2 regions of the Variovorax sp. P4_B10 genome follow, and region 2 is predicted to be linked to the other one. Evidence: riboswitches for the same ligand, from Rfam matches in the RefSeq annotation. Region 2 holds a riboswitch; the other holds the start of a gene.
The links. Region 2 has a riboswitch for glycine ahead of gcvT (glycine cleavage system aminomethyltransferase GcvT). Riboswitches for the same ligand answer to the same signal wherever they lie in the genome.
Positions count from the first base shown of each region.

Region 1: it holds a riboswitch for glycine, as region 2 does, so the genes downstream of both, AC1DXX_RS17655 (D-amino acid dehydrogenase) here and gcvT (glycine cleavage system aminomethyltransferase GcvT) in region 2, are expected to answer to the same signal.

Region 1 is NZ_JBFUHN010000035.1:44,089-58,622, reverse strand. Features, by position in the region: gene AC1DXX_RS17690 (aminotransferase-like domain-containing protein) at 1-1,150, opposite strand, end outside; gene AC1DXX_RS17685 (DMT family transporter) at 1,249-2,208, opposite strand; gene AC1DXX_RS17680 (LysE family translocator) at 2,205-2,804, opposite strand; gene AC1DXX_RS17675 (aminotransferase-like domain-containing protein) at 2,915-4,333, shown strand; gene AC1DXX_RS17670 (PhaM family polyhydroxyalkanoate granule multifunctional regulatory protein) at 4,425-5,162, shown strand; gene AC1DXX_RS17665 (FIST signal transduction protein) at 5,209-6,489, shown strand; gene AC1DXX_RS17660 (hypothetical protein) at 6,898-8,529, shown strand; gene AC1DXX_RS17655 (D-amino acid dehydrogenase) at 8,581-9,900, opposite strand; glycine riboswitch at 9,992-10,109, opposite strand; glycine riboswitch at 10,121-10,213, opposite strand; gene rfbB (dTDP-glucose 4,6-dehydratase) at 10,329-11,408, shown strand; gene rfbD (dTDP-4-dehydrorhamnose reductase) at 11,405-12,295, shown strand; gene rfbA (glucose-1-phosphate thymidylyltransferase RfbA) at 12,318-13,208, shown strand; gene rfbC (dTDP-4-dehydrorhamnose 3,5-epimerase) at 13,205-13,753, shown strand; gene AC1DXX_RS17630 (GDP-mannose 4,6-dehydratase) at 13,746-14,534, opposite strand, start outside.
Region 2 is NZ_JBFUHN010000071.1:1,898-16,431, forward strand. Features, by position in the region: gene AC1DXX_RS26015 (anti-sigma factor) at 1-160, shown strand, start outside; gene AC1DXX_RS26020 (TRAP transporter substrate-binding protein) at 268-1,242, shown strand; gene AC1DXX_RS26025 (TRAP transporter small permease) at 1,337-1,849, shown strand; gene AC1DXX_RS26030 (TRAP transporter large permease) at 1,860-3,152, shown strand; gene AC1DXX_RS26035 (hypothetical protein) at 3,283-3,849, shown strand; glycine riboswitch at 3,884-3,974, shown strand; glycine riboswitch at 3,987-4,091, shown strand; gene gcvT (glycine cleavage system aminomethyltransferase GcvT) at 4,139-5,314, shown strand; gene gcvH (glycine cleavage system protein GcvH) at 5,359-5,730, shown strand; gene gcvP (aminomethyl-transferring glycine dehydrogenase) at 5,782-8,688, shown strand; gene AC1DXX_RS26055 (hypothetical protein) at 8,740-8,988, opposite strand; gene AC1DXX_RS26060 (DUF3014 domain-containing protein) at 9,074-9,994, opposite strand; gene AC1DXX_RS26065 (DUF2855 family protein) at 10,117-11,229, opposite strand; gene AC1DXX_RS26070 (TetR/AcrR family transcriptional regulator) at 11,280-11,897, shown strand; gene AC1DXX_RS26075 (alpha/beta hydrolase) at 11,872-12,552, opposite strand; gene AC1DXX_RS26080 (NAD(P)H-dependent flavin oxidoreductase) at 12,560-13,612, opposite strand; gene AC1DXX_RS26085 (hypothetical protein) at 13,729-14,534, shown strand, end outside.

The DNA of each region.
Region 1 (14,534 bases), on a different contig from region 2:
GCAGTGTCACGGCCAGCGCGGCGATGGCGGTGTCTATCTCCTCGACGCTGGCCGTCACGAACGACAGGCGCAGCGTGCGCGGATCGCCCTGGCCCGCATAGAACGGCGCGCCGGGCACGAAGGCCACGTTGCGCTCGACGGCCTTGGGCAGCAGCTTCACGGTGTCGACGCCCTCGGGCAGGCGCGCCCACAGGAACATGCCGCCCTTGGGCGCGTTGAACTTCACGTCCAGACCCGCCATTTCGCGCGTGAGCGCGGCGATCATCGCGTCGCGCTGGCGCTTGTAGAGCGCGCGGATCGTGGGCACATGGCGGTCGAGGAAGTTGTCCTTCATCACGGCCGACACCATGCGCTGCGTGAAGATCGGCGTGTGCAGGTCGACCGCCTGCTTGGCCTGCAGCAGCTTGGGGTAGATGGCCTTCGGCGCCACCAGGAAGCCCAGGCGCAGGCCGGGCGCCAGCACCTTCGAGAACGAACCCAGGTAGATGCAGCCTTCGGGGTTGCGCGCGGTCAGCGGCAGGGGCGGGGCTTCGTCGAACCAGAGTTCGCCGTAGGGGTTGTCTTCGATGATCGGGAGCCCCGCTTCGGCGGCGGCGGCCGAGACGGCGGCGCGGCGCGCCTCGGTCATGGTGCGGCCGGTGGGGTTCTGGAAGTTGGGCAGCAGGTAGATGAAGCGCGAGTCCTTTGCCTTGGCGACCAGGTCCTCGACGATCACGCCTTCCTCGTCGCTCGCCACGCTCACCGGATTCGGCTCCATCGGGCCGAAGGCCTGCAGCGCGCCAAGGTAGGTGGGCGTTTCGACCAGCACCTTGCTGCCCGGATCGATCAGCACCTTGGCCACGAGGTCGAGGCCCTGCTGCGAGCCGGTGGTGATCAGGACCTGGGCGGGGTCGACGTTCCACGGCAGCATGTCGGCCACGGCCTGACGCAGCGGCGCGTAGCCTTCGCTGGCGGCGTACTGCAGCGCGGCCTGGCCGTCGTTGTGCAGCACGTCGGCGCAGGCATCGGCAAAAGCCTGGATCGGGAAGGTCTTGGGCGAGGGCAGGCCGCCGGCCAGGCTGATGATGCCGGGGCGCTCGGTGACCTTGAGGATTTCACGCAGCACCGACGGGTTCATCTTGGCGGCGCGGGCGGCGAGTTTCCAGTTCATGGGGTTTCTTCTTTCAGGCGGTGAGGTGAGATTCGATGGCAGGTCGCCAAGGGACGCAACATGGATTTTGTTTCAGCGGGTGCGAAGTGGGCTGGCCATCAGCTTCTTCCGGCCGCGCCGGCAGGCAGCGGCGCGGCGGCGGGCGCGGCTTGCGGCTGCGAGAGCCGCTTGCCGATGACCACCGTGGCCACCACGGCAATGGCAAAGCCCAGCGTCACCACGTCCAGCGGTTCGCCCAGCAGCGGGATGGACGCGAGGATCGAGAGAAAGGGCTGCAGCAACTGCGTCTGGCTCACGCGCAGCGCGCCGCCCAGCGCCAGGCCGCGGTACCAGGCGAAGAAGCCGATCCACATCGAGAACGTGCCGACATAGACGAAGCCCATCCAGGCCGAGGTGGCGATAGGCTGCTGCGGCCACATGGCCAGCGTGGCCGGCAGCGTGACGGGCAGCGCCATCACGCAGACCCAGCAGATCACGCGCTCTGCGCCCAGCGAGGGCGTGACCTGCGCGCCGTAGATGTAGCCGAAGGAGGCGGCGATGACCGCGCCGACCAGCAGCAGGTCGGCCCACTCGAAACCGAAGCCGTGGCCGCTCTGGCTCGCGCGCAGCACCGAGAACACCAGCACCAGCAGGCTGCCCGCGATGGCGCACAGCCAGAAACCGAGCCGCGCGCGTTGGTGCAGCACCCAGGCCGCGACGGCGGCCGTGACGAGCGGCAACAACGCCGTCACCACTGCGGCGTGGCTGGCCGTGACCACGCGCAGTGCGTAGGCCAGCAGCAGCGGGAAGCCGATGCAGTTGCCCAGCACCGCGATGCCCAACGGCTTCCACTGGTGCGCGGCCGGTCGCGGCGAGCGCGTGACGAGCAGGAAGATGGCCGACAGCACACCCGCCAGCGCCGCGCGCCCGAGCGTGACGAACCATGGCGACAGTTGTGGCGCGTCGTGCGAGCCGGTGGCCAGGCGCGTCATCGGCAGCGTGATGGCGAACATGGCCACGCCGATCACGCCCAGCCACATGCCGAGCGTTTCGTCCCTGATGTTGAGTTTGCTGCTCATACGCTCAGCATCCACCAGGCCGTGAGCACCAGCACCGCCGCCATCGCGCGGTTGAACCACAGCAGCCGCTTGCCTTTGGCCAGCCATTCGCGCAGCAGCGCGCCGACCAGCGCATAGGTGAAGTTGCTGACGAAGGCATAGGCCAGCATCACCGGCGCCACGATGGCGAAGCGGCCGAGTGCATCGGGCTGCCCCGCGATCCAGCCCGCCACCAGCGTGAGCGCGAGCAGCCAGGCCTTGATGTTGACGAACTGCAGCATCACGCCCTGGCCGAAGCCGACGGTGAGGCTGGCGCTGTCGGCACGGCCGAGCGTGCCGCTGCCGCTGAGCTTGTAGGCCAGCCACAACAAGTAGGCGATGCCGAGGGCCTTGATGGCCAGGCGCAGCGGCGGCACCGCCACCACCAGCGCGCCGACGCCGGCCGCGCAAAGCACCAGCAGCAAGGTCCAGCCGATCGGCACCGCGACCACGAAGCGCATGGCGCGCGGCAGGCCGCCGTTGGCCGCGAGGGCGGTGGACAGCGTGGTGTTGGGCCCGGGCGAAAAACTCATCGCCGTGGCCAGCACCAGCAGCGCGGTGAATTCTTGCCAGTTCATGGCACACACTCTAAACTTGAGACCATTACAGTTCCAGTACAGATGGTCGAACAAACAAGGCATCTGTATTGGCCATTCCTTCGACACAGCGCCCCTCACGGAGCGACCGCATGCTGACACGAACCTCCACCCAGTCGCTGACGGGGCAACTGGCCGACCGCCTGGCCGAGCGCATCCGCACCCGCCTGCTGCCGCCCGGCGCCCGCCTGCCGTCGGTGCGCGAATGCGCGCGGCAGCAGGGCGTGAGCCCCTACACGGTCGTTGCCGCCTACGACCAGCTGCTGGCGCAGGGCCTGGTCGAAGCCCGCCGGCAGCGCGGTTTCTACGTGCGGGATTCGGCCCCCGCGCAGGAGAGCCGCACGCCGCCCAACGCGGCGCCGATGGTCATGCAGATGATGGCCTCGCGTGTGCCGGCCGACGCCAGCTCGCTGATCCGCAGCATGTTCCACCGCCCGAGCGACAAGCCCCAACCGGGCATGGGCGTGTTTCCGCCGGACTGGATGTCGTCGACCTTCATGCCGACCGCGGTGCGGCGCATGACCAGTACAGCCGTGTTGCAGGAACTGTCGCTGCAGTACGGCGAGCCGGCCGGCGACATGAGCCTGCGCCGCAGCCTTTCGCAAAAGCTCGTGGGCATCAACGTGCCTGCCGCGCCCGACCAGATCATCACCACGATCGGCGCCACCCATGCGCTGGACATCGTGAGCCGCACGCTGCTGCGCGCGGGCGACCCGGTGATGGTCGAGGAGCCGGGCTGGGCGCTGGAGTTCGCGCGGCTCGAGGCGCTGGGCATGCGCATCCTGCCGGTGCCACGGCGCGCCGACGGGCCCGACCTCGAGGTGATGGCGCAGTACTGCAAGCTGCACAGCCCCAAGCTCTTCGTCAGCGTGAGTGTGCTGCACAACCCGACCGGCTACAGCCTCACGCCGGGCAGCGCGCACCGCGTGCTCAAGCTGGCCAACGAGCACGACTTCCACATCGTCGAGGACGACACCTACAGCCACCTCGCGCCCGAGCACGCCACGCGGCTGAGCGCGCTCGACGGGCTGCAGCGCACGATCTACGTGAGCGGCTTCGCGAAGATCCTGGCGCCCAACTGGCGCATCGGCTTCCTGGCTGCCCCGCCCGCGCTGAAGGAGCGGCTGCTCGAAACCAAGCTGCTGGCCACGCTGACCTCGCCCACGCTGTTCGAGCGGGCGTTGTCGTGGTGCATCGATCAAGGCCAGCTGCGCCGCCATTCCGAGCGCGTGCGCATCCGGCTCGACGGCGCGCGCGGCCGGGCGGTCAAGCTGGCGATGTCGCATGGCTGCACCTTCGCGTCGGAGCCGGCCGGGCTGTTCGGCTGGGTCGATACCGGCGTCGATACCGATGCGCTGACCCAGCGCATGCTCGATCAGGGCTATCTGCTCGCGCCGGGTTCGCTGTTCCACGCGCGCCGGCCGCCGAGCACGATGATGCGGATCAATTTCGCCACTTCGCAGGACGCCACGTTCTGGAAGGTTTTCAGCAGGGTCCGCAGCGAGCTTTGACGGCAGGTAACAGGCGGGGCGGTCCGGGCCAAACGCCAAAGGCTTGGAGTAAGCTGGGAACACAAGAAAACCCAACCCGGAGACCCCCTGCATGAGCAACGCCAGCCAACCCTTTGCCTTCAGTCAATTCGTCCCTGGATTCGACTTTCTGAAGAATCTTGCGGGGGGCGCCGCTGCGGGTGCCGGCGCCGGATCGGTGCCGGGCATTCCGAGCCTGGCGAGCTGGGTGGCCCCCACGCTGAGCGTGGAAGAGGTCGACAAGCGCATCCAGGAACTCAAGACGGTGCAGTACTGGCTCGAGCAGAACGGCCATGCGCTCAAGGCCACGATCCAGGCGCTCGAAGTGCAGAAGATGACCTTGTCGACCCTGCGCGGCATGAATGTGCGGATGGAAGACATCGCCAACGCGTTCACCAGGCAGGCGGCCGCCGTGGCGCCGGCCCCCGCGCCTGCGCCTGCGCCCGCACCGGTGGCGGCTGCGCCGGTCGAGCCCGAAGCCGAGGCCGAGCCGGAAGAGACGCCGGCACCGAAGAAACCCCGCAGCAAGCCGGCCTCGGCCGCCGCGGCATCGTCGGGCGAGACCGGCGTGGTCGACCCGATGCAATGGTGGGGCTCGCTGACCGAGCAGTTCCAGCAGATCGCCAGCTCGGCGCTGCAGGATGCGGCCCAGCTCAAGGTGCCCGCCGTGGCCCAGCCGCTGGCCGATGCGGTCGGCAAGGTGATGGGCAAGCCGGCCGCCGGCAAGCCCGCGGCCAAGAAGGCGGCAGCGCCCGCCGCGAAGAAAAAGGCGTCGCCCGCTGCGCGCAAGCGAACCACCGGCCGGCGCTGACGTCATACGTACATGCTTTTTTGAAGAGAACGGGTTGGCACGCATCATGAAGTTGTTTCCCACCGGTCATGCCACCCATCCGCAATGGCGCATGGCGGCCGGCCTCGTGCTGGCCCAGCTGCGCGCGCAGATGGCCTTGCCCGACTACGCGTCGTCGCCGACGCTCGGGCTGCTCTACATCACCGACCACTATGCGGCCGATGCGCAGGAGATCCTCGATCACCTGAGCGCGGAGTTGCCCGAAGTGACCGACTGGTCGGGCACGGTCGGCGTCGGGGTTTCGGCCAACAACGCCGAATATTTCGACGAGCCCGGCATGAGCCTGATGCTGTGCGCGCTGCCGAGCGACCAGTACCGCGTGTTCTCGGGTGTGGCGCCGCTGAGCAGTTCGGAGATGAGCGGGTTCGAGGCGCACACGGCGCTCGTCCATGCGGACCCCGCAACGCCCGACCTGACCGAGCTGATCGGCGAGATGGCCGGCCGCACCGACACCGGCTACCTGTTCGGCGGACTCTCGTCGGGCCGCGGCGGTGCGCTGCAGTTTGCCGTTGGCGGCAACGGCAACATCCGCGGGCACGGCGCGGCGGGCGGCGTGTTCTCGGGCGGTCTGTCGGGCGTGGTGTTCGGAGACGGCGTGCGGCTGGTGTCGCGCGTCACGCAAGGCTGCCAGCCGCTGCGCTCGGGTGCGGTGCGCGAGCGCGAGATCACCGAGGCCGACGGCAACCTGGTGCTCAAGCTCGATGGCGAGCCCGCGCTGGATGTGCTGCTGGCCGACCTGCAGGTGTCGCTCGAACGCCCGCAGGAGGCCATCGACGCCGTGCGTGCCACCCTGGTGGGCCTCGCCGACGCGGGCAGCGACGGCATTCGCCGCACCGGCGACCTGGGGGCCGATGTGCTGGTGCGCCACATCATCGGCCTGGACCCCACGCGCCGCGGCATCGCGATCGCCGACGTGGCCGAGGCCGGCATGCGGCTGACCTTCTGCCGCCGCAACGCGCAGGCCGCGCGTGCCGACCTGATGCGCATCTGCGCGGAAATCCGCGAGGAGCTCGAGCCGCAAGAGCAGACGCTGGCCACCGCCCGCGCCGTCGCGGCGGGCGAGGCCGAAGCGGCGCCGCATCCCGCACGCCGCATTGCGGGCGCGGTGTACGTGAGCTGCTCGGGGCGCGGCGGGCCGCACTTCGGTGCACCGGGCGCCGAGCTGCAGATCGTGCGGCACGCATTGGGCGATGTGCCGCTGGTCGGTTTCTTCGCCGCGGGCGAGATCGCCCGGCACCATCTGTATGGCTATACCGGCGTGTTGACGGTGTTCACCACTGCGGATTGACGGGCAAAGCCGTCTGCTGCTTGCGTCGGGCCCGGCCGTGGCGGCCGTAGTGGTACTGGCTTGATCGGCGCTGCCGCGTCGAGAGCCTCTGCTTAACAGCGTCCGCGTTGTGGTCCGGGATCGCCCTTGCTTGGCAGCTTCGCGATGGCCGCGATGTTCCCCCTTTTTTTGATCTTGGCATGGTGACGCCAAGGGCCCGTGCGCGCCGGGTTTTTGCGGGGGGCCAGCGACGCAAAAGCAGAGTTGTTAATTATTTGATGTAATCAAGTTGTCACAAAAGATAACTAGACGAGCGAGCCGATTCCGCGAGGCTGGCGACTGCCCAGAATTTTGTGTACTTAAGTATAAATATTTCGCTTCGATGGCTTGCTGGAGAACCTCCAGGTTCTGTGTTTCACGATGAGTTGCTTGGCTTTCAATGAAATCATATTTTTGGATGATTTCTTTCGATCCGAAGAAAACGGACTTCGATCTCACCCGTCCAATCGACGCTTTCTTCGCGGTCTTTTTTCTTTTTCGTGCCAATCCTTGGGAATACCCCAGCGCGAGGAATACCCAGTTTCGGACGGAGGTCGGATTCCCGTCGGATCCATCATGGATTCGCTGAATTTGCCTCGAACGAAGGACGGCTGGGCAAGTGCTGCCATCGCCGACCTGAAGCCTGCACCGGAATTGAACGTACTGGGACTTGGCGAGAAGAGTTTGGTCATCGGATGGGGGATGCCTCCTTCCGTATTGCAATATATTCGCTCCTGCGGTGCATCATTTATTGATGTGGAAGTGCATTCGCTGCGATTTTCCCGTCATCTTCATCTGGGCGTGCGAACCAACAATAGAAAAATTGCGACCGTCTTTTCCAGGGTCAAAGTGCCAAATGAAACATTTCAAAGTGCGGTGATTGGAATGAAGGCCCTCTTCTCGCGGCGAGGTGACAGCGCAATGTTCTGCCGTGATTCACGGGTTGGCGTTTTTCTGGGGCAGACTGAAGTTGATCTGGCGCTGGTGTGCAATGGGCAACTTGTACGTCCGATGGATGTGATTGAGAAAGTCGCTTGCCTGGCGGCTACCGTGGATGTTCTGGCGATCAAGCCGCATCCTTATCAAGAAAATACGGCGCAGCTCGATGATTTATTCCGGCGCATACCGAATGCAGTCGAAGTTGATTGCAACATATACGCGATGCTGTGCGCCGAAAATGTCGATTTCTTCGCCGGAATTTCGTCTGGTGCGCTGATCGAGGCGGAGTATTTCGGTCGGCGAAAGGAAAGAATCATTGAGCAGGATAGAAATAACGCTGCCTATCTCCCGGTTGATTGCAGCGACTGGATCCCTGTCGGAAGCGAAATAGCATCGCTTCCTGTGATGAGGGATGCGGTCAGCCGATCGTGCGTTCCATTTTTTCTAATGCCGAGGAGACGCTATGCTGCGGTCATATCCACGGCCAATTCTGGCCTGATAGATCAGGCTTTCGGGGTTCGTTGGGGACTGCAACTCGACGCTGCCGGAGTGCGGTCTACCCCCAGGGTGGCGTTGGGTGGCGATGTCCGATTCGGAAGCGACAGCGCTTATGCACCGGGGCTGACTTCTGGCTGGCATGAGCCAGAAACCTGGGGTGTCTGGAGCTCAGGGGGAAAAGCATCCTTTCTTCTGATGCTCGACACCGCAGAACTCCATGCCGTTGAGCGGGTGCGAATCACCGTGATAGGCGCACTCTATCAACCGAAGGGAAGCCCTTCGGTTGAACTGGAGGTTCGAATCAATGGCGAAACCTGCCAACCCATCAAGATAGACGAATCGTTGATGTTCTTCCGCGATTTCGAGGCGTGCCAATTGCACGCCAAGTCGTTCTTGATGGCTGAGTTTTTGGTGAAGGGTGCGCATCGACCTTGCGATCTATCTCCAAGCACGGACGCTCGATGCTTGGGCTTCGGGCTTCACTTGCTAAGAGCTGACGCGCTGAATAGCGGCGAGGACGAAGCTGCGAGCGTCGACAGCCGTGAGCCTGTCGACGACCTTCAAATGGCGATTGCGGCGCATTGAATTCCGCCTCCCCTTGCTCGAGCGGTGTGCAAGCCTGAACCAGTCAATGTCTCACGATGCACTCGTCGGGTAGGTGCGAGTGGCCCCTGCGAGACTCGCTGACGCAATCCCCGTGAACGCGAAATCCACCTCGGGCGCGAGCCCGCTCACGATCCGCGCGATCGACTTGCCCGAGCCGCAGGCGTGCGTCCAGCCGAGCGTGCCGTGGCCGGTGTTGAGGTACAGGTTCGGCAGCTTCGTCTTGCCGATCATCGGCACATTGCTCGGCGTCGCGGGACGCAGGCCGGTCCAGAACTGGGCCTGCGTGGTGTCGCCGGCGCCGGGGAACAGTTCTTCCACGCGTCGCACGATGGCTTCGCAGCGCACGCGGTTCAGGTCGCGGTCGTAGCCGTTGAGCTCGGCCGTGCCGGCGATGCGAAGGCGGTCGCCCGACTCGGAGGTGTAGCGCGAGAACACGAGCTTGAACTCGTCGTCGGTCAGCGAGACCTGGTGCGCCTTCGATGCGTCCTTGACGGGCAGCGTCACCGAGTAGCCCTTGGCCGGGTAGATCGGCAGGCGGATGCCCAGCGGCGCCGCGTAGAGCGGGCTGAGCGAGCCCATCGCGAGCACGAAGGCGTCGCCGCGGATGCGCTGGAAGCGGCCTTCGCTGTCGGTGGCCTCGACGTGGTCGATGCTGCCGCCGGCTTCGCGCAGGGCAGTCACCGTGTGGCTCATGAGGAACTTCACGCCGGCCGCGGCGGCGAGGCCCACGAGTTCGCGCGCAAAGCGGTTGGCGTCCCCGGATTCGTCTTCGGCCGTGTAGGTGGCGCCGGCCAGTTGCGGGCGGATGTGGGCGAGGGCGGGCTCGATCTTCACGGCCTCGTCGGCTGAGATCACCAGCCGCTCGCAGCCCAGCGCGCGCATCTGCTCGGCGGGCTTGAGTGCGCCGTCGAACTCTTTCTGCGTCGTATAGAAATGCAGGATGCCCTGGGTGCGCTGGTCGTAGCTCAGACCGGTATCTCGGCGCAACTGCTGCAACATTTCGCGGCTGTAGGTGCCCAGGCGGACGATCTGCTCGATGTTGTGTTTCGTGCGCGCCGGCGTGCATTCGCGCAAGAACTGCAGGCCCCAGAGCCACTGGCGCATGTCGGCGCGGATGCGAAAGAGCAGCGGCGCATCTTCCTTGCCCAGCCATTGCAGCACCTTGAGCGGCGCGCTCGGGTTGGCCCAGGGTTCGGCGTGGCTGACCGAGATCTGCCCGCCGTTCGCAAAGCTGGTTTCGGCGGCCGGGGTGGCCTGCCGGTCGATCACGGTCACGTCGTGGCCGAGTTGCTGGAGGTAGTAAGCCGAGGTCACGCCGAGCAGGCCGGCGCCAAGAACGATCACGCGCATTTCAAGTACCTTTGAGGTTGCAGCGCTTGAACGGCGGGCGTGGTTTGCTATTGAATCAATAGCAAGCAACCGGACGACCACGGTCCAAGTTGCCGCTCCCCCTGTCCTCGGTACCTGAGAGATTCACCCGATTGCGCCTTGCAACGGGTTTGCTCCTTCGGTGCATCACGGCCACGCAAGGTGGGTGATGGCTCTCCAGACGGCGTTTGATTTGATGCAGTACTGACCCCCTGTTCGGGCCGACCTGAGCGTTTATGGGAGTTTGCGCCTTCGGTAGGGCCACCGGGGTGGCCCGCTCTCCTGCAGTGGGGCGATTGTAGGTGGAGGCCGCAGATGCGCCAACCCCGGACTTCGGCCCTGCGGGCCAATGGGATAATCGCCCGTTCACTCGCCGAAGGGCGATCGTTCTGACAACAACAGGGGACCCCATGATCCTGGTAACCGGCGGCGCGGGCTTCATAGGCGCCAACTTCGTACTCGACTGGATCGCGCAGAGCGACGAGCCGGTCGTGAACCTCGACAAGCTCACGTATGCGGGCAACTTGGAGACGCTCGCGTCGCTCCAGGGCAACCCGAAGCACATCTTCGTGCAGGGCGACATCGGCGACAGCGCGCTGCTCGACCGCCTGCTGGCCGAGCACAAGCCGCGCGCCGTCGTGAACTTCGCCGCGGAATCGCACGTCGATCGCTCGATCCACGGCCCCGAAGACTTCGTGCAGACCAATGTGCTCGGCACCTTCCGCCTGCTCGAATCCGTGCGCGGCCACTGGAGCGCACTGCCGGCCGATGCCAAGGCGGCGTTCCGCTTCCTGCACGTCTCCACCGACGAGGTCTACGGTTCGCTCTCCAAGACCGACCCGGCCTTCACCGAAGAGCACAAGTACGAACCCAACAGTCCGTACTCGGCCAGCAAGGCCGCCAGCGACCACCTCGTGCGCGCCTGGCACCACACCTACGGCCTGCCGGTGGTCACCACCAACTGCTCGAACAACTACGGGCCCTTCCACTTCCCCGAGAAGCTGATCCCGCTGATGATCGTCAACGCACTGGCCGGCAAGCCCCTGCCCGTGTACGGCGACGGCATGCAGGTGCGCGACTGGCTCTATGTGAAGGACCACTGCAGCGCCATCCGCCGGGTTCTCGAAACCGGCCAGCTCGGCGAGACCTACAACGTCGGCGGCTGGAACGAGAAGCCCAACATCGAGATCGTCAACACCGTGTGTGCGCTGCTCGACGAACTGCGCCCCAGGTCGGACGGTCAACCGTACAAAGAGCAGATCACCTACGTCACCGACCGCCCGGGCCACGACCGCCGCTACGCCATCGACGCGCGCAAGCTCGAACGCGAGCTCGGCTGGAAGCCCGTCGAGACCTTCGACAGCGGCATCCGCAAGACCGTCGAGTGGTACCTCGCGAACAGCGAATGGGTGCGCAACGTGCAAAGCGGCGCCTACCGCGAGTGGGTCCAGAAGCAGTACGACGCGGCACCAGCGAAGGCCACGGCATGAAGCTGCTGCTGCTGGGCAAGGGCGGACAGGTCGGCTGGGAACTGCAGCGCAGCCTCGCGCCCCTGGGCGAGCTGGTCGCGCTCGACTTCGACAGCACCGATTTCAATGCCGACTTCAGCCGCCCCGAGCAGCTGGCCGAGACGGTGCTGAAGGTGCGGCCCGACGTGATCGTCAATGCCGCCGCTCACACCGCGGTCGACAAGGCCGAGAGCGAGCCCGAGTTCGCCCGCAAGCTCAACGCCACCTCGCCCGGCGTGGTGGCCGAGGCGGCGCAGCAGATCGGCGCGCTGATGGTTCACTACTCGACCGACTACGTCTTCGATGGCAGCGGCAGCAAGCCCTGGAAAGAAGACGATGCAACGGGGCCACTCAGCGTCTACGGCCGCACCAAGCTCGAAGGCGAGCAGCTGGTAGCCCAGCATTGCGTCAAGCACCTGATCTTCCGCACCAGCTGGGTCTATGCCGCACGCGGCGGCAACTTCGCGAAGACCATGTTGCGCATTGCCAAGGAGCGCGATCGGCTGACCGTCATCAATGACCAGTTCGGTGCGCCCACCGGCGCCGAGCTGCTGGCCGATGTCACGGCGCACGCCATTCGCGCCACCCTGCAAGATCCGGCCAAGGCGGGCCTGTATCACGCGGTGGCGGGCGGCGAGACCACCTGGCACGGCTACGCGCGCTTCGTGATCGAGCTGGCCAAGGCCGCGGGCGTCGAACTCAAGGCCGGGCCGGAAAAAGTCGATCCCGTGCCCACCAGTGCGTTCCCGACGCCGGCCACGCGGCCGCACAACTCGCGTCTCGACACCACCAAGCTGCAAACGACCTTCGGGCTGCGCCTGCCGCACTGGCAAGAAGGCGTTGCGCGCATGCTGCGCGAAACGCTCTGAACGATCTACACGAGAACAAGCAATGACGACACAACGCAAAGGCATCATCCTGGCCGGTGGCTCGGGCACACGCCTGCACCCTGCAACGCTGGCGCTCAGCAAGCAACTGCTGCCGGTGTACGACAAGCCGATGATCTATTACCCGCTCAGCACGCTGATGCTCGGCGGCATGCGCGACATCCTGATCATCAGCACGCCGCAGGACACTCCGCGTTTTCAGCAACTGCTGGGCGACGGCAGCCAGTGGGGCATCAACCTGCAGTACGCGGTGCAGCCCAGCCCCGACGGCCTGGCGCAGGCCTTCATCATCGGCGACAAATTCGTAGGAAATTCGCCGAGCGCGCTGGTGCTGGGTGACAACATCTTCTACGGCCATGACTTCGCGCATCTGCTCGCCGATGCCGATTCGAAATCGGCGGGCGCCACGGTGTTCGCCTATCACGTGCACGACCCCGAGCGCTATGGCGTGGTGGCCTTCGATGCAAAGGGCAAGGCCAGCAGCATCGAGGAGAAGCCGGCCAAGCCCAAAAGCAGCTATGCCGTGACCGGCCTCTATTTCTACGACAACCAGGTGGTCGACATCGCCAAGGCCGTGAAGCCCAGCGCGCGTGGCGAGTTGGAGATCACGGCGGTCAACCAGGCTTATCTGGGTCTCAATCAGCTGAACGTGCAGATCATGCAGCGCGGCTATGCGTGGCTGGACACCGGCACGCACGAGAGCCTGATGGAAGCGGGGCAGTTCATCGCGACACTGGAGCACCGGCAAGGGTTGAAGATTGCCTGTCCGGAAGAGATTGCCTGGCGGCATGGTTTCATTGACCGGGAGCAACTGGCAAGGCTTGCCGCGCCGCTGGAGAAGAGCGGCTATGGCAAATACCTGAATCATTTGCTGGCCGAGGAGGTGCGTTCGTGAAGGCAACACCCACCGCGATTCCCGAGGTGCTGGTCATCGAGCCGAAGGTCTTCGGCGATGCACGGGGGTTTTTCTACGAGAGCTTCAACAGCAAGGCGTTCGATGAGGCTGTCGGGCGGCATGTCGAGTTCGTCCAGGACAACCACTCGCGCTCGGCCAAGGGCGTGCTGCGTGGTCTGCACTACCAGATTCAGCAGCCCCAAGGGAAGTTAGTGCGTGTTGTTCAGGGCGCGGTATTCGACGTGGCTGTGGACATCCGCAAGTCGTCGCCGAACTTTGGCAAATGGGTGGGTGTGGAACTCAGCGAAGACAACCACAAGCAACTCTGGGTGCCTGCGGGGTTTGCCCACGGCTTTCTCGTGCTCAGCGAAACGGCCGAGTTTCTGTACAAGACGACGGATTACTATGCGCCCACTCATGAGCGCTCGATCAAGTGGGACGACGCCGACTTGGGAATCGTGTGGCCGCCAATCGGCGTGGCCCCACAGCTGTCGGGCAAAGACCAAGCCGGCACAAGTTTTAGCCAGGCCGAAGTCTTTAGCTGATTGAGTCTGCTGCGGTGACCTTGGCGGCGCGCAGCATTCGCGCCAGCGTTTCCTCCAGTTCCGGCTCTTCCAGCGATGCATGCTGTTTGGCCAGCAATGTTTGGAGCTTGCTCGGGTCGCCGCAGAGCCGATGCACTTCATTCGGCCTGACGAAAGCCGGATTCACCTCGATGCGGGGATTGTGCGAAGTCATTCGGGCAAATGTCTCGATCACTTGCCGCAGCGCATGCGGCCGCCCCGAGCAGATGTTGTAGGCCTCGCCTGGCTCTCCATGAGCGAGTAGCAGCAAGTAGGCGTCACAGACCATCTGCACATCATTGAACTCGCGTTCTACGTCCAGATTGCCCAATGAGATCGACTGTGAGCGTGCTGCAAAGTGCACGGCCAGCTTCGGAATCAGGAAATTGGCATCCTGCCCAGGGCCGGTGTAGTTGAAAGGGCGGGTAATCACCAGATTCAGTCGGTCGCTGTAGGTCCTCGCCATGAACTCCATGGCAAGTTTGCTCATGCCGTAGTGGTTGACCGGTGCCGGCGCCTGGTCTTCCTTGATGGGGGACTGGGTTGCGTTGCCGTAGATATTGGCGCTGCTGGCCAAAAGCACACGTTTGGGCCGAACAGGCAACTGCACCAGCGCATCCAAGAGATTGGTGGTTCCAACGACGTTCACAGCGTAAAACGCGGCGTCATGCGCGTGTCCCACGAAACTGATGGCCGCCAGGTGCACCACGGCGTCGGGCGCCACCTCCAGCACTTCCTTGAGCATCGCATCGCGATGCGTCAG
Region 2 (14,534 bases):
GGTCCCTGTCAACGGAACCCAGGTCTCGGCCTTGCCCGACACCTCCGAGAAACTGCTGTCCAAGGTGTCGCGCCTGATCGTCACGCGCGAGCGCAGCGCAACGCCTTCGGCACCCAGTTCCGACGTGGTGTTGACTGGGAGCTGCGCCAAACTCTGGTGAAGCGGTTCGCGGTGGTGTCCGTGAAACTCCCGACACGGCGAAGCCCCCGGTTGCGGCATAGTCGCATGCGCCTGACGCATTCCTGACCACATCCCCCCGGAGACACCATGAAACTCGGCCACATCGCCGCCGCCTGCCTTTCGCTTGCCCTGGGCACATCCGCCCTGGCACAACAACCGACGGTGCTGAAGATCGGCTACGCGACCTCCAAGGAGTCGCACTACGGCGTGGGCTCCACGGTGTTCTGCGACGAGGTCGAGAAAGGCACGCAAGGCCGCTTCAAGTGCCAGCACTTCGCCAACTCGGCCCTCGGCGGCGAGCGCGAGCAGATCGAGGCCATCCAGCTCGGCACGCAGGACCTGGTGAACACCTCGACCGGCCCGGTGGGCAACTTCGTGCCCGAGGTCAAGATCGTCGACATCCCCTTCCTGTTCCGCGACTACGACCATGCGCGCAAGGTGATGGACGGCCCCATCGGCCAGGACATCCTGACCAAGTTCCCGAGCAAGGGCATCATCGCGCTGGCCTGGACCGAGAACGGCTTCCGCCACATGACGAACAGCAAGCGCGACATCGTCAAGCCCAGCGACGCCGCCGGCCTGAAGATGCGCACCATGGAAAACAAGGTGCACATGGACGGCTACCGCACCTTCGGCATCCTGCCGACGCCGATGGCCTTCCCCGAACTCTTCGGCGCGCTGCAGCAAGGCACGGTCGACGGCCAGGAGAACCCGATCCCGGTGATCCTGGCGTCGAAGTTCTCGCAGGTGCAAAAGCACCTGTCGCTCACGGGACACGTGTATTCGCCGGCGCTGCTGCTGCTCTCGCCCAAGGTGTGGAACAAGCTCTCGGACACCGACAAGAAGGTCTTCGTCGAAGCCGCGAAGAAGGCGTCCATCGCCCAGCGCAAGAAGGTCAACGACGACGAGAACAACGGCATCGCCCAGCTCGAGAAAGACGGCATGAAGGTCACGAAGAACGTCGACGGCGCCGCCTTCCGCGAAGCCCTGAAGCCGGCCTACGTAGGCTACGCCAAGGAGTTCGGGGCGGACAACATCAAGAAGATCACGGACATCCAGTAAGCCTGCGCGCCAGCTTCTTCCGATGACCGCGCCCGGCCCGCTTCAGTGCGCCGGGCGCTTCGTTTTTTCAAGACAAGAACAGAGAACAACAAACGTGCAAGTTTTCGAGCGCTACTTTCTGGCCGCCAATCGCTGGGCGTTGATCCTCCTGCTGGCCGCCATGTCGGTCATCATCTTCACCAACGTCGTCATGCGCTACACCACGAGCCAGTCGCTCGAATGGGCCGAAGAGGTGTCGCGCCACATGATGATCTGGCTCACCTTCCTGGGGGCCGGGCCGGTGCTGCGCTACGGCGGCCACATCGCGGTCGAGAACCTGCAGGACGCGCTGCCGCGCAGCGCCGCCATCGCAGTGCGCGCCTTCGTCGCTGCGCTGCTGTTCGCCTTCTTCGGCTTCATGGCCTGGTACGGCTGGCTGTACATGGAGCGCACGATGTTCCAGCTCACGGCCGTGACGCAGATTCCGTTCGCCTACATCTACAGCGCGATGCTGTTCGGCGGCGTGCTGCTGGTCGTGCACTGGCTGCTGGTGGTGCGCGGCTACGTGATGCGGCGCGAGTTCGCCTCCGACGCGCACTTCGACGCCAACGCTTCGGCGTCGCTGTAAAGGAACGACCATGGATGCCAGCATCGTTCTGATCGTCTCCGCCTGCGTGTTCCTGGCCATCGGCGTGCCGGTGGCCTTTGCGCTGGGCCTCTCCACCGTCACCACGCTCATCCTTGCGGAGAACTATCCGCTGATGGTGCTGCTGAAGGAAACCTTCACCGGCATCGACAGCTTTCCGCTGATGGCCGTGCCCTTCTTCATCCTTGCGGCCGAGCTCATGAGCGGCGGCTCGCTCACCGAGGTGCTGCTGCGCTTTGCGGGCCAGTTCGTCGGCCACCGGCGCGGCGGACTGGGCTACACCAACGTGGTGTCGCTCACCTTCTTCTCGGGCATCTCGGGCTCGGCGCTGGCCGATGCGGCGGGGCCGGGGTCGATGCTCATCAAGATGATGGACAAGGCCGGCTACGACCGCTCCTACGCGGCGGCGCTGACGGCCTCGACCGCGATCGTCGGGCCGATCATTCCGCCCTCGATCATCATGATCATCTATGCGCTGCAGGACGAGAGCGTCTCGGTCGGCACGCTGTTCGCGGCCGGCATCCTGCCGGGCATCCTGATCGCGGTGGCGATGTGCGTCGTGAACTTCCACGTCTCGAAGAAGCGCAACTACAAGGGCGACGGCCAGACGCCGCCGCTGCGCGAGATCCTCGTCACCACCTGGAAGGCGATTCCCGCGATCCTGCTGCCGGTGGTGATCCTGGGCGGCATGCGCGCCGGCTGGTTCACGCCGACCGAGGCCTCGGTGGTGGCGGTGTTCTATGCGCTGGTGTGCGGCAAGTTCGTCTACCGCACGCTCGAGTGGAAGATGCTGCCCGACATCCTCTCGCGCTCGGCACTGCTCTCGGCCTCGGTGCTGATCATCATCGGGCTGTCGGCCTCGTTCGCGTGGGTGCTGACCATCGAAGGCATTCCGCAGCAGATGGCGGAATGGCTGATCAGCATGAATCTCTCGCCGTGGATGTTCCTGATCATCGTCAACGTGTTCCTGCTGCTGTTCGGCATCTTCATCGAACCGCTGCCGGGCGTGATGGTGCTGGCACCGATCCTCGCGCCGGTGGCGATCAAGCTGGGCGTCGACCCGGTGCACTTCGCGATGATCGTGATCTTCAACCTCACGCTCGGCATGATCACGCCGCCGGTGGGCGGGTTGCTGTTCGTGACCTGCAATGTGTCGAAGGTGCCGATGTCGGCGCTGGTGAAGGAATTGGTGCCCTTCCTGTGGGCGCATGGTGCGGTGCTGATGATCCTGACCTTCGTGCCGGCGCTCAGCACCTGGCTGCCGCGCGCGCTCGGGTTCAAGTAGCCCTGCGCGGCCGACTTCACGGCGGCCCACGGCCGCGGCGGTGATTTTTCCCTCCAGGGAAAATGGTTCATGAAGATGTCACCGCTTGCAACGATGCTGCAGCCCTCGATCTCCGAAAGCTGTGGCCGCCATGTTTCCTACCAAGACCGACAAGGCTCGCGACGAACTCCAGGGCGGCCAGCGCACGCTCACCCAGCGGGAGCGCGCGCTGCTGCTGATGGCCGACGGCCGGCGTACGCTGACCGACTTCAGCCCGATGTTCGCGAACCGCACCGAAGCCGAGCAGGCGATCCAGGCGCTGGTGCTCAAGGGCTACCTGCAGGACCCCCAGGCGATCGCCGCCGCCACGGCGCAGGCGGCGGCACAGGCTGCCGCCGCTGCCGCACCGCCCGCCCCGGTGCCGGCGGTCGACCCGATCCGGCTCGCCACCTCGGCCGACAACTTCGACGGCAAGCGCTCCCTGGCCACCACGCGGATGTTCCTGTTCGACATCTGCGAGCGCATGTTCGTGCGGCGCGACCCCAAGTTCGCCCTGCAGATGCGCGACGCCCTGCGCGAAGCCCGCGACCGGGAGGCGATGCTGACCATCGCCGCGCTGATGCTCTCCGAAATCGAGAAAACCGCCGGCGCCGAGCGGGCCGAGTCGCTGCGCGAGCGCATCGAGCGGCTGCTGCCACCGGCTGAAATCGTGCACTGACGCCGCGGGCTCCGGGGCCCGCGATCCACTACACTTGGCGGGGTCAGGAGAGAGCACCGCCACGCGGGGCCGCCGAAGGCGCAGGGGATTCCCGAACGCTCAGGCAAAAGGACTGACAAGGCGTTGGTGCAAACCAGCGTTTCCTTGCTGGAGAGAGGCCGTTGCGCATGCACCGGCCCACCGAAGGAGCAAACCCCGATCGTGGGGCGAATCTCTCAGGTAAAGCGGACAGCAGGGGTGGCCCGTGGCGTTGCAGCCATGGATTTCGACTGCCCCTTTGGAGTGCCCCGTGGCTGCTTCTTCCGCTTCATCCGACACCCAGCTTCTCAAGACGCCGCTGTACGACCTGCACGTGGAGCTCGGCGCCCGCATGGTGCCCTTCGCCGGCTATTCCATGCCCGTTCAGTACCCCGCCGGCCTGATGGCCGAGCACAAGCACGCGCGCGATGCGGCCGGCCTGTTCGACATCTCCCACATGGGCCAGCTGCGCCTGGTCGGGCCCGATGCGGCGGCCGCCTTCGAAACCCTGATGCCGGTCGACGTGATCGACCTGCCGGCCGGCAAGCAGCGCTACGGGCTGCTGCTGAACGACGAAGGCGGCATCCTCGACGACCTGATGTTCTTCAACGAAGGCCACGGCTCGATCTTCGTGATCGTGAACGGCGCCTGCAAGGTGGCCGACATCGCCCACATCCAGCAGAAGATCGGCGCGCGCTGCAAGGTGCAGCCCCTGCCCGACCATGCGCTGCTCGCCCTGCAGGGCCCACAGGCGGCCGCCACCCTGGCGCGCCTGTCGCCCGGCATCGAGCGCTTCGTGTTCATGACCGGCGGCGCGGTGCAGATCGGCGGCATTCCCGCTTTCGTCACCCGCAGCGGCTACACCGGCGAAGACGGCTTCGAGATCTCGGTGGCCGGCAAGGACGCCGACGCCCTCGCCCGCCTGCTGCTGGCGCAGCCCGAGGTCAAGCCCGTCGGCCTCGGCGCGCGCAACTCGCTGCGCCTGGAAGCCGGGCTCTGCCTGTACGGCAACGACATCGACACCACGACCACGCCGGTCGAGGCCTCGCTCAACTGGGCGATCCAGAAGGTGCGCCGCACGGGCGGCGCGCGCGAAGGCGGCTTCCCCGGTGCAGCCAGGATCCTGGCCCAGCTCGACGCCGCCGCGGCAGGCGCCGCCGGCCACACCGACCACCACACGCTGAAGCGCAAGCGCGTCGGCCTCGTGGCGCTCGAACGCATCCCGGTGCGCGACGGCACGGTGCTGCAATCCTTCGAAGGCCACGACATCGGCTTCGTCACGAGCGGCCTGCTCGGCCCGACGGCCGACCGGCCCATTGCCATCGCCTACGTCGCCACCGCTTTCTCCGAGCCCGGCACGCGCGTGCAGGCCATCGTGCGCGGCAAGCCCGTGCCGATGGAAGTCTCGACCATGCCCTTCGTGCCCACCCGCTACTACCGCGGCTAGGCTCTGCACCCCGATCATCATTTTTTCCACGAGGAGTTTTTTTCATGAGCATCAAGTACACCAAGGACCATGAATGGGTGTCCGCCGAAGGCGGCGCAGCCACCGTCGGCATCACCGTGCACGCGCAGGACGCGCTGGGCGACGTGGTGTTCGTCGACCTGCCCGAAGTCGGCAAGAGCTTTGCGCAAGGCGATGTCGCCGGCGTCGTCGAATCGGTCAAGGCCGCAGCCGACGTGTTCATGCCCGTGTCGGGCGAGATCACCGAAGTCAACGAAGCCCTGCGCGCCGACCCGTCGCTCGCCAACAGCGACCCGCTGGCCAGCGGCTGGTTCTTCAAGGTCAAGCTGAGCGACCCGGCGCAACTCGACGCGCTGCTCGATTCCGCCACCTACGACAAGTTCGCCGCCGAATCCTGATCGCCTGACTCCTCTCCCGAGCATCCCCTTCCTCCCCGAGCCTTCACCGCCATGCCGATTCCCGCCCTTCCCTCTTTGCAAGAACTAGAGAACGCCGAAGAATTCCTCGCCCGCCACATCGGCATCGATGCAGCGGACGAGGCGCGCATGCTGCCGGTGATCGGCTCGGAAACGCGGGCGGAGCTCATCGACGGCATCGTGCCCGCGGCCATCCGCCGCGCCAAGCCGATGCGGCTGCCGGCGCCCGTCACCGAGGCCGATGCGCTGGCCGAGCTGAAGGCCATGGCGTCGAAGAACAAGGTATTCAAGAACTTTATCGGCCAGGGCTACTACGGCACGCACACGCCGGGCGTCATCTTGCGCAACGTGCTCGAGAACCCCGCCTGGTACACCGCCTACACGCCCTACCAGGCCGAGATTTCGCAGGGCCGCATGGAAGCCCTGCTCAACTTCCAGACGATGGTGTGCGACCTCACGGGCATGGCCATCGCCAACGCCTCGATGCTCGATGAAGCCACGGCCGCGGCCGAGGCGATGACGCTCGCCAAGCGCAGCGTGAAGAGCAGGAGCAACGTATTCCTGGTGTCGGGCGACTGCCATCCGCAGACCATCGAGGTCATCAGGACGCGCGCCGCGCCGCTGGGCATCGAGGTCAAGGTGAGCACCGTATCCGAAACACTGCCGCTGCTGATGGCGAGCGGCGGGTTCTTCGGCGTGCTCGCGCAGTACCCCGCCACCACCGGCCATGTGCACGACCTGCGCCCGCTCGCGGGCCACGCGCACCAGTGCGACGCCGCCTTCTGCGTGGCGGCCGACCTGCTGGCGCTGACGCTGCTCGCGCCGCCCGGCGAGTGGGATGCCGACATCGTCTGCGGCACCACGCAACGCTTCGGCATGCCGCTGTGCAACGGCGGCCCGCACGCGGCCTACCTCGCCTGCCGCGACGAATTCAAGCGCTCGCTGCCGGGCCGCCTGGTCGGCGTGAGCGTCGACACGCACGGCCAGCCCGCCTACCGCCTCGCGCTGCAAACGCGCGAGCAGCACATCCGCCGCGAGAAGGCCACGTCCAACATCTGCACCGCGCAGGTGCTGCCGGCCGTCGTGGCCAGCATGTACGCCGTGTACCACGGGCCCGACGGCCTCACACGCATTGCACAGCGCGTGGCGGCGCTCACGGCCATCCTCGCGCAGGGCCTCACGCAGATGGGCCGCGAACCGGTCAATGCATTCGCCTTCGATTCGCTGACGATCCGCACCGGCGACGACACGCCGAAGATCATCGAGCGCGCCTACGCCGCCGGCGTCAACCTGCGCCAGCGGCTGCAGCAGCACCTGGGCATTTCGCTCGACGAGACCAGCACCCGCGCCGACGTCGAAACGCTGTGGGCCCTGTTCGTTCCCGCCGGCACGCCGATGCCGCGCTTCAACGACCTTGTCAACACCGCGCCGCGCCTGCCCGAAGACCTGCGCCGCACCAGCGCCTTCCTCACGCACCCGGTGTTCAACACCCACAAGAGCGAGACCGCGATGCTGCGCTACATCCGCAGCCTGTCGGACAAGGACCTCGCGCTCGACCGCAGCATGATCCCGCTCGGCAGCTGCACCATGAAGCTCAACGCGACCAGCGAGATGATCCCGATCACCTGGCCCGAGTTCGCCGACATCCACCCCTTCGCACCGGCCGACCAGCAGCTGGGCTATGCGCAGCTCGACGCGCAGCTGCGCGCCTGGCTGTGCGAGGCAACAGGCTATGCAGGCATCAGCCTGCAGCCCAACGCAGGCTCGCAGGGCGAGTACGCGGGCCTGCTGGCCATCAAGTCCTTTCACGAAGCCAAGGGCCAGGGCCACCGCAACATCTGCCTGATTCCCTCGTCGGCGCACGGCACCAACCCCGCAAGTGCGCAAATGGTGGGCCTGCAGGTGGTAGTGACAGCCTGCGACGCGCAGGGCAACGTCGACATGGACGACCTGAAGCGCGCCTGCGAAAAGCACAGCAAGCACCTCGCCGCCGTGATGATCACCTATCCGAGCACGCACGGCGTGTTCGAAACCCGCGTGAAGGAACTCTGCGAGCTCGTGCATGAACACGGCGGCCGCGTGTACGTCGATGGCGCCAACATGAACGCGCTGGTCGGCGTGGCCGCGCCGGGCGAGTTCGGTGGCGACGTGAGCCACCTGAACCTGCACAAGACCTTCTGCATTCCGCACGGCGGCGGCGGCCCGGGCGTGGGCCCGGTGTGCGTGGTCGAAGACCTCGTGCCCTACCTGCCGGGCCATGCGACGGCCGGCGTGCCGTCGAACGGCGTGGGCGCCGTCTCGGCCGCACCGCTGGGCAACGCGGCCGTGCTGCCGATCAGCTGGATGTACTGCCGCATGATGGGCGCGAAGGGCCTGCAGGCCGCGACCGAAATCGCGATCCTCAGCGCCAACTACATCAGTGCGCGCTTGAAGGACCACTACCCCACGCTGTACGCGAGCCCCAACGGCCACGTCGCGCACGAGTGCATCCTCGACCTGCGCCCGCTCAAGGACACCAGCGGCGTCACCGCGGAAGACGTGGCCAAGCGACTGATCGACTACGGCTTCCATGCGCCGACGCTGAGCTTCCCCGTGCCCGGCACGCTGATGGTCGAGCCGACCGAGAGCGAGCCGCTGGCCGAGCTCGACCGCTTCATCGACGCGATGATCGCGATCCGCGGCGAGATTCGCCGTGTGGAAGAAGGTGTCTGGCCGAAGGAAGACAACCCGCTCAAGCACGCCCCGCACACCGCGGCCAGCCTGCTCGGCACGGAATGGTCGCACCCGTATTCGCGCGAACTCGGCGCCTACCCGCTGGCCGCGCTCAAGCAGGCCAAGTACTGGCCGCCGATCGGCCGTGTCGACAACGTGTACGGCGACCGCAACCTGTTCTGCAGCTGCGTGCCGGTCGGCGACTACGAGGAAACCGAAGAGGCCTGAAGACGCAAGCGCGACGGCCCCGCGCCGTCGCGCCGCGGCACCGTTCTGCGGTCAGGCTTCGCGGCGATACATCGCCCACTTCACGGTCAGGATGTCCGCTGCGATCTTGGCGGCATTGACCCCGGCATAGGTTTCGGACGGGTCGAATTCGAATGCCTCCTGGTACCGCTTGATCTGTGCGTAGTCCCGGTCGAAGGTCATCGGACCCATGAGTTCGGCCGGATCGACGCCCGCGGGAAGCGCCAGGAATTTCTTGGGATCGGTAGTACTTTGATAGAGGTCGACGCTCATCGGGTTCATACGGTTGTCCTCGAAATCTTGAGAACAAATCATCTGCGCCATCCGCGCCGCGTGCAATCGGCCTGCGCCTACACGGCGCAGCGCCTCAGGGCTGCTTCTTCTTTACCAGTTCGCCGGTGGCGATCTGCTCGCGGAAGCCGCGCAGGCTGGCCTTGGCCCGGCGTTCGTTCTCCGGCCCCATGCGCACCATGATCTTCTGGCCGGACGACAGCGATTCCAGCTTCGGATCGACGTACTCGTAGCGCACCCAGGGCCGCTGCGAGGGCACGTCGCCCTTCACCTCCACCAGCCGCACCTGCACCGGCCCCTGCGGCTCGGGTGCCTGCAGCAGATGGTCGATCACGGCGATGAGCCGGTCGTTGAAATAGCGCCCGGGATAGCCGAGCTCTTCGTAGGCTTGCTGGAAGAGCGGGTAGAGCCGGGCATACACCTTGGCCGCCTTGCCCGGATCGACCGACTCGGCAAACAGCACGATGGCGTTGTAGCGCGCGGCATTGTTGGCCGCAATGGCCTGCCTCTCGCCCTGCCCTTCGGTGATGAAGCGCTGCTTCGTCGGCCGCACCGGCCATGCGCTCGCAGGCGCCTGCTCGCGCGCGAGGTTGTCGACCGTTGCCACGAAGCGGCGCACGATGCCGTCGAACTGCAGGAAGCCTGCCACGTTCTTGCTGCCGAACAGATCGACGAGTTCCTTCATCACGCGCGTATCGGAATCCGCGACCGTGGGCAGCCCCGCGCCCGGGAGCGCGATCGCATCCATGGGGTTCTTCGGCTCCAGGGACTCGGGCTGAGGTGCGGGCGCCGGTGCGGGCGCAGGCCCGTCGTTCGGCGCGGCGGCGACCGGCACGGGCTCGAGTTGCTTTTGTTGCTGCTGGTACCAGCGCCAGCCGAAAAAAGCGGCGGCCAGCACCAGCAGCGCGATGACGACGATGGTCCCCATCGAGGTCTCGCGGCGGGGCCTGAACTCTGAGGCGTCCCTGGAGTCGTTGGAAGATTCGCTGTCGGACATGGCGGCACTTTCCTTTGCTGGAGGATGGGTGGTGCGGAGGTATCGGTCAATGTTGCACCAATTGGGGCCTCCGCAATGCCACGGCCTCGTAACGCCCTGTGACGCGCCGCCGGCGCGAAAGTTCAGCCCAGGCGAACGACGTGCGCCTGGCGCGGGTCCACCTTGCCCGCGTGCAGGTCGGCAATCACCGCCTGCGCATGCACGAAGCCCTCGCCCTGCACCAGCGCCATCCAGCGGTTGCCGGGCTTGCCCAGCTCGGCGATGAACCTGCCCTGCGCCTCGTTGAAGCGGCGGTTGACCTCCTGCGGACCCCAGTCGGCGTTCCGCTTGCGGATCTGCACGGGCGCGAAGTAGAGCTGGGGCGTCGGGCCGGGCAGCGAAGCGGTGTCGCCGAGAAACTCGGTCTTCTGCGCCGAGCCCGCATAGCAGTCGTACACCAGCGCCGCGCCGAAGTGGTGGTGGATGGTGGCGCGCAGCGCGTCGTTGCCCGAGAAGTCGATGTAGAGCGTCGGCACATCGGCGGGCAGCGTGGTGACTTCCTCGTAGCGCAAGGTGCGGTCATAGCAGCCCAGCCCGTCGACGAAGGCGCGATTGGCGGCCGAGGTGGCCGCAATCAGCTGCAGACCTTCGCGCCTGTCGAGGCAGAACGCCGTGCCGAATGCGGTCTTGCTCGATGCGCTGGACACCACCACCTGCTTCGCACCGAAGAAGGCGTTGTCCTCCAGGAAATCCGCCAGCATGAACGAGGTGATGAAGAGCGGGCGCACCAGCATCTGGTAGTCCTCCTGCGCCGCGGCATAGCCCGCGTCGTTGCTGCAGCGCATGTACTGGTTGTAGGCCGACACCAGCGCATGGCGATGTTCGGCCCCGTCGTAGAAGCCGCGCGCCGTCACCCGCACCGGCTGCATGCGCAGGTGGCTCGCGATGGGAAAGTAGCCGTAGAAGCGCTCGCCCACCGCCACGCCCTCGGCGTTCGAGGCCGCCACGTCGGCGAAGCCCCATACCGGCATGTGGCCCCAGTCGGCATCGCCGGTCGGGAAGAACTGCCAGTACTTCATCACTGCGTCGCCGAAGGCCGCGTAGGTGATGTTGTTGGTGGTCAGCGCGAAGCGGCCGATCTTCATCAGCACCTCGCCGGGCTGCAGCGCACCGGCGTCGGGCGCGGCCACCAGCCGGGTGGTGCCGAGCGCGTTCTTGCGGGTTTCGAGGCGGGTTAAAGTGAATGCGTTGTTCATTCGCAAACTGTAGGACGGCCCGCCTTGCAGCGGGTTCGGAAACCCAGTCCATGCCGGCCGCACCCCGCTCCAAGCCCCTGAAACGCCCCACGCAGGCGCGCAGCAAGTTCACCGTCCAGGCGATCTACGACGCCTTTGTTCGGATTTGGACCGCGCACGGCTGGGAAGGCGTGACCACGCGGGCCGTGGCGCTGGAAACCGGCATCGCGGTCGGCACGCTCTACGACTACTTTCCCGACAAGGAAGCCCTGCTCTCGGGCTATGTCCGCCACTGCATCGAGGCGCTGCTCGCGCGGCTCGATGCGGAGGCGATCGCGCCGACGGACATCGACTGGCGCGAACGCGTGAAGCGCCTGGTGCGCATCACCTGCGACACGCGGCTCGAAGGGCTGCCGGCCTTCGACCCCGAGATGCTGATGCTCGAGCACCGCGTGGCCGAGCCCAAGCACCATCGCCGGGTGTACGACGAACTCGCCGAACGCTGGCTCGGGGCCTTCGCTGCCTGCAAGGACCTGCCATTGCCGCCCCCACCTGCCACAGTCCACGCCCTGCTCACCGCCGCCTGGGGCGGACGCCGCTATCGCCTGCTGGTGCAGCCCGAGGCCGCCGGCGACGGCTGGGTGGGCGAGATGGAGGCGATGGTCACGGCGCGCCTGTCGCCGCGCTGAGCGACTGCAGCCACGCCAGCGTGCCCTGCAGCTCGGCCGGGCGGATCTCGTGCGCGCCCGGAAAGTCCGAACCCGACAGCGCCAGCGGCAGGCCACGCGCCAGTTCGCGCGTGGCCTGCGCAGCGCTCGGGGGAATCACGTTATCGGCGCTGCCATGGCTCACCCACAGCGCCTTGCCCTCGAAGGCCTCCGGCGGCGCGATGTGCGGCACCACCTGCGACAGCAGCCGGCTGTGCCACACCATCGCGGCACGCACCTTCGCGGGCTGCGTGAGCAGCAGCGACAGCGCCATGATCCCGCCCTGGCTGAAACCACCGACCACGATGCGCTCCGGCGGCACGCCGAGCTGCTGCGCCGCCGAGGCGATCATCTCGCCGACCAGGAAGCGGCTTTCGCGCTCCTGCTCTTCGTTGATGTGCCGCTCGCCGTTGGGCAGCACCTCGAATTCGAACCACGCATAGGCATCGGGCGACAGCACATAGGGCGCACGCAGGCTCAGCACGTGAAACTGCGGCGGCATCAGCCGCGCGAGGCCGAACAGGTCCTGCTCGTTGCTGCCCACGCCGTGCATCAGCACCAGCAGCCAGGGCTCGCGGACGTCGGCCTGGGCGCCGTGCGCCAGGAACTTGAAGGGCAGATGGAGTTGTTGGGTCATGGATGGTTCAGAGGGATGCATGAAAGCCTTGCGCCAGCGCCCGGGTCACCTCGGCCGAAGACACTTCGCGGCAGCCGGTGGCGTTCTGCCCCGACCACAGCGGAGAAAAGTCGCCGCTGCCCTGCGCCTCGGCCTTGGCGCGCAGCGGCGCGATGCCCGAAGTGGCGAGCGGAAACTCGGGCGCGGCCGCACCGATGGGGCCCAGCTCGCGCATCACGCGGTTGACGATGCCGCGTGCCGGGCGGCCGGTGAACAGGTTGGTGAGCGCGGTGTGGCGCGCGGCGTCGCTCTTGAGCGCCGCGCGGTGAATCGCGGTCGTCGTGGCTTCCGGCGTCAGCATGTAGGCGGTGCCGACCTGCACGCCCGCAGCCCCCAGCGCCATGGCCGCGGACACGCCGTTTGCGTCCGCGATGCCGCCGGCCGCGATCACCGGCACCTTCACGGCGCGCACCAGCTGCGGCAACAGTGCGAAGGTGCCGAGCTGCTTCGTCAGGTCGTGCGACAGGAAGTGACCGCGGTGACCACCGGCTTCCAGCCCCTGCGCGATGACCGCATCGGCGCCGTGCGCTTCGAGCCACAAGGCCTCGTCGACCGTGGTGGCCGACACCAGCACCTTGGCGCCCCAGCTGCGCACCTGCGCCAGCAGCGCCTCGGACGGCAGGCCGAAATGGAAGCTCACCACCGGCGGCTTGAACTCGGCCAGCAGATTGGCCACCTCGGCGCTGAAGGGATTGCGCCCCGGGCCGGTGGGAATGCTCGCCGCATCGATGCCGAACTCGGCGTAGTACGGTGCCAGCGCGGCGCGCCATGTCGCCTCGCGTTCGGCACTCGGCGCCGACGGCGTGTGGCAGAAGAAATTGACGTTGTAGGGCTTGCCGGTGCCGGCGCGGATCGCCGCGAGCTCGCTGCGCATGGCATCGGGGCTCAGCATGGCGCACGGCAGCGAGCCGAGCCCGCCTGCATTGCTGACCGCGATGGCCATCGCGCTGCCCTGGATGCCGGCCATCGGGGCCTGAATGAGCGGGAGGTCCGTGCCGAGGAGTTGTTGCAGCGTGGTCATTTTTGAAAGCGCTCCTTGTTCGTGTGTCGTCGGATGCCGGCCATTCTCCCGCCAAGCCGGAGGTTGCGGCGGCGGCGGGGTCATCATCGCCAAATGGCTTCGGCACAATCGCGCGCATGCCCCTCCTGAACCCGACACGGCCTGCGACTCCCTCGCGGCCGCTGCAGCGCACCATTGCTGCTGCCATTGCCACCGCCGGCCTCGTCATGCTCGGCGGCTGTCCGCAGAAAGAAGAAGCCCCCGTTACCACCGCCGACGCGCAGGCGGACCAAGCCGCAGTGGCCGTGGCAACCGCCGAGGCCGTTGCCCCCGTGGCACCACCTGCGCCACCAGTGCCTCGCCCCACCGCATCGGCCACGCTCAAGCGAGCCGAACTCATGGCGCTGGTATTCCCCGACTCCCAGGGCGCGGGCGCCGCGCCCCGACAGCCCGACACCGTCTCGCTGCCCGAGAGACGCAACGAGGGCAAGACAGTGCCCGGCAGCGAGGCCGAGCAACACGCTCATGTGTCGCCGCGCGAGGTGGTGCGGCTCGACGATACGCACGCCGTCATGCTGACCGAGACCGTGCCGCTCGACGACCGAGGCCAGCCGATGAACGGCCACGTGAACGGCGCATGGCTCGGCGCCTACTTCTTCGAACAGGGCGCCGAGGGCTGGAAGCTCGCGAGCCGCAACGACGCCGTCGACTACCTCGGCTTCATGGGCAACCTCGGCACCACCAAGGTCGAGCGCATCGCACCCCAACGCTTTGCGCTGACCATTGCCCATGGCAGCTGCTGGCAGGGCTACTGCGGGCAGTGGCTGTCGGTGTACGGGCTCGAAGCGGGCAAGGTGCGCGTGCTGGCAAGGGGCATTGCGCTGTCGGCCACCAACGAAGGCGCCGACGAGTCCTGCGATAAAGAGCCCAGGCCCGGCAAGCC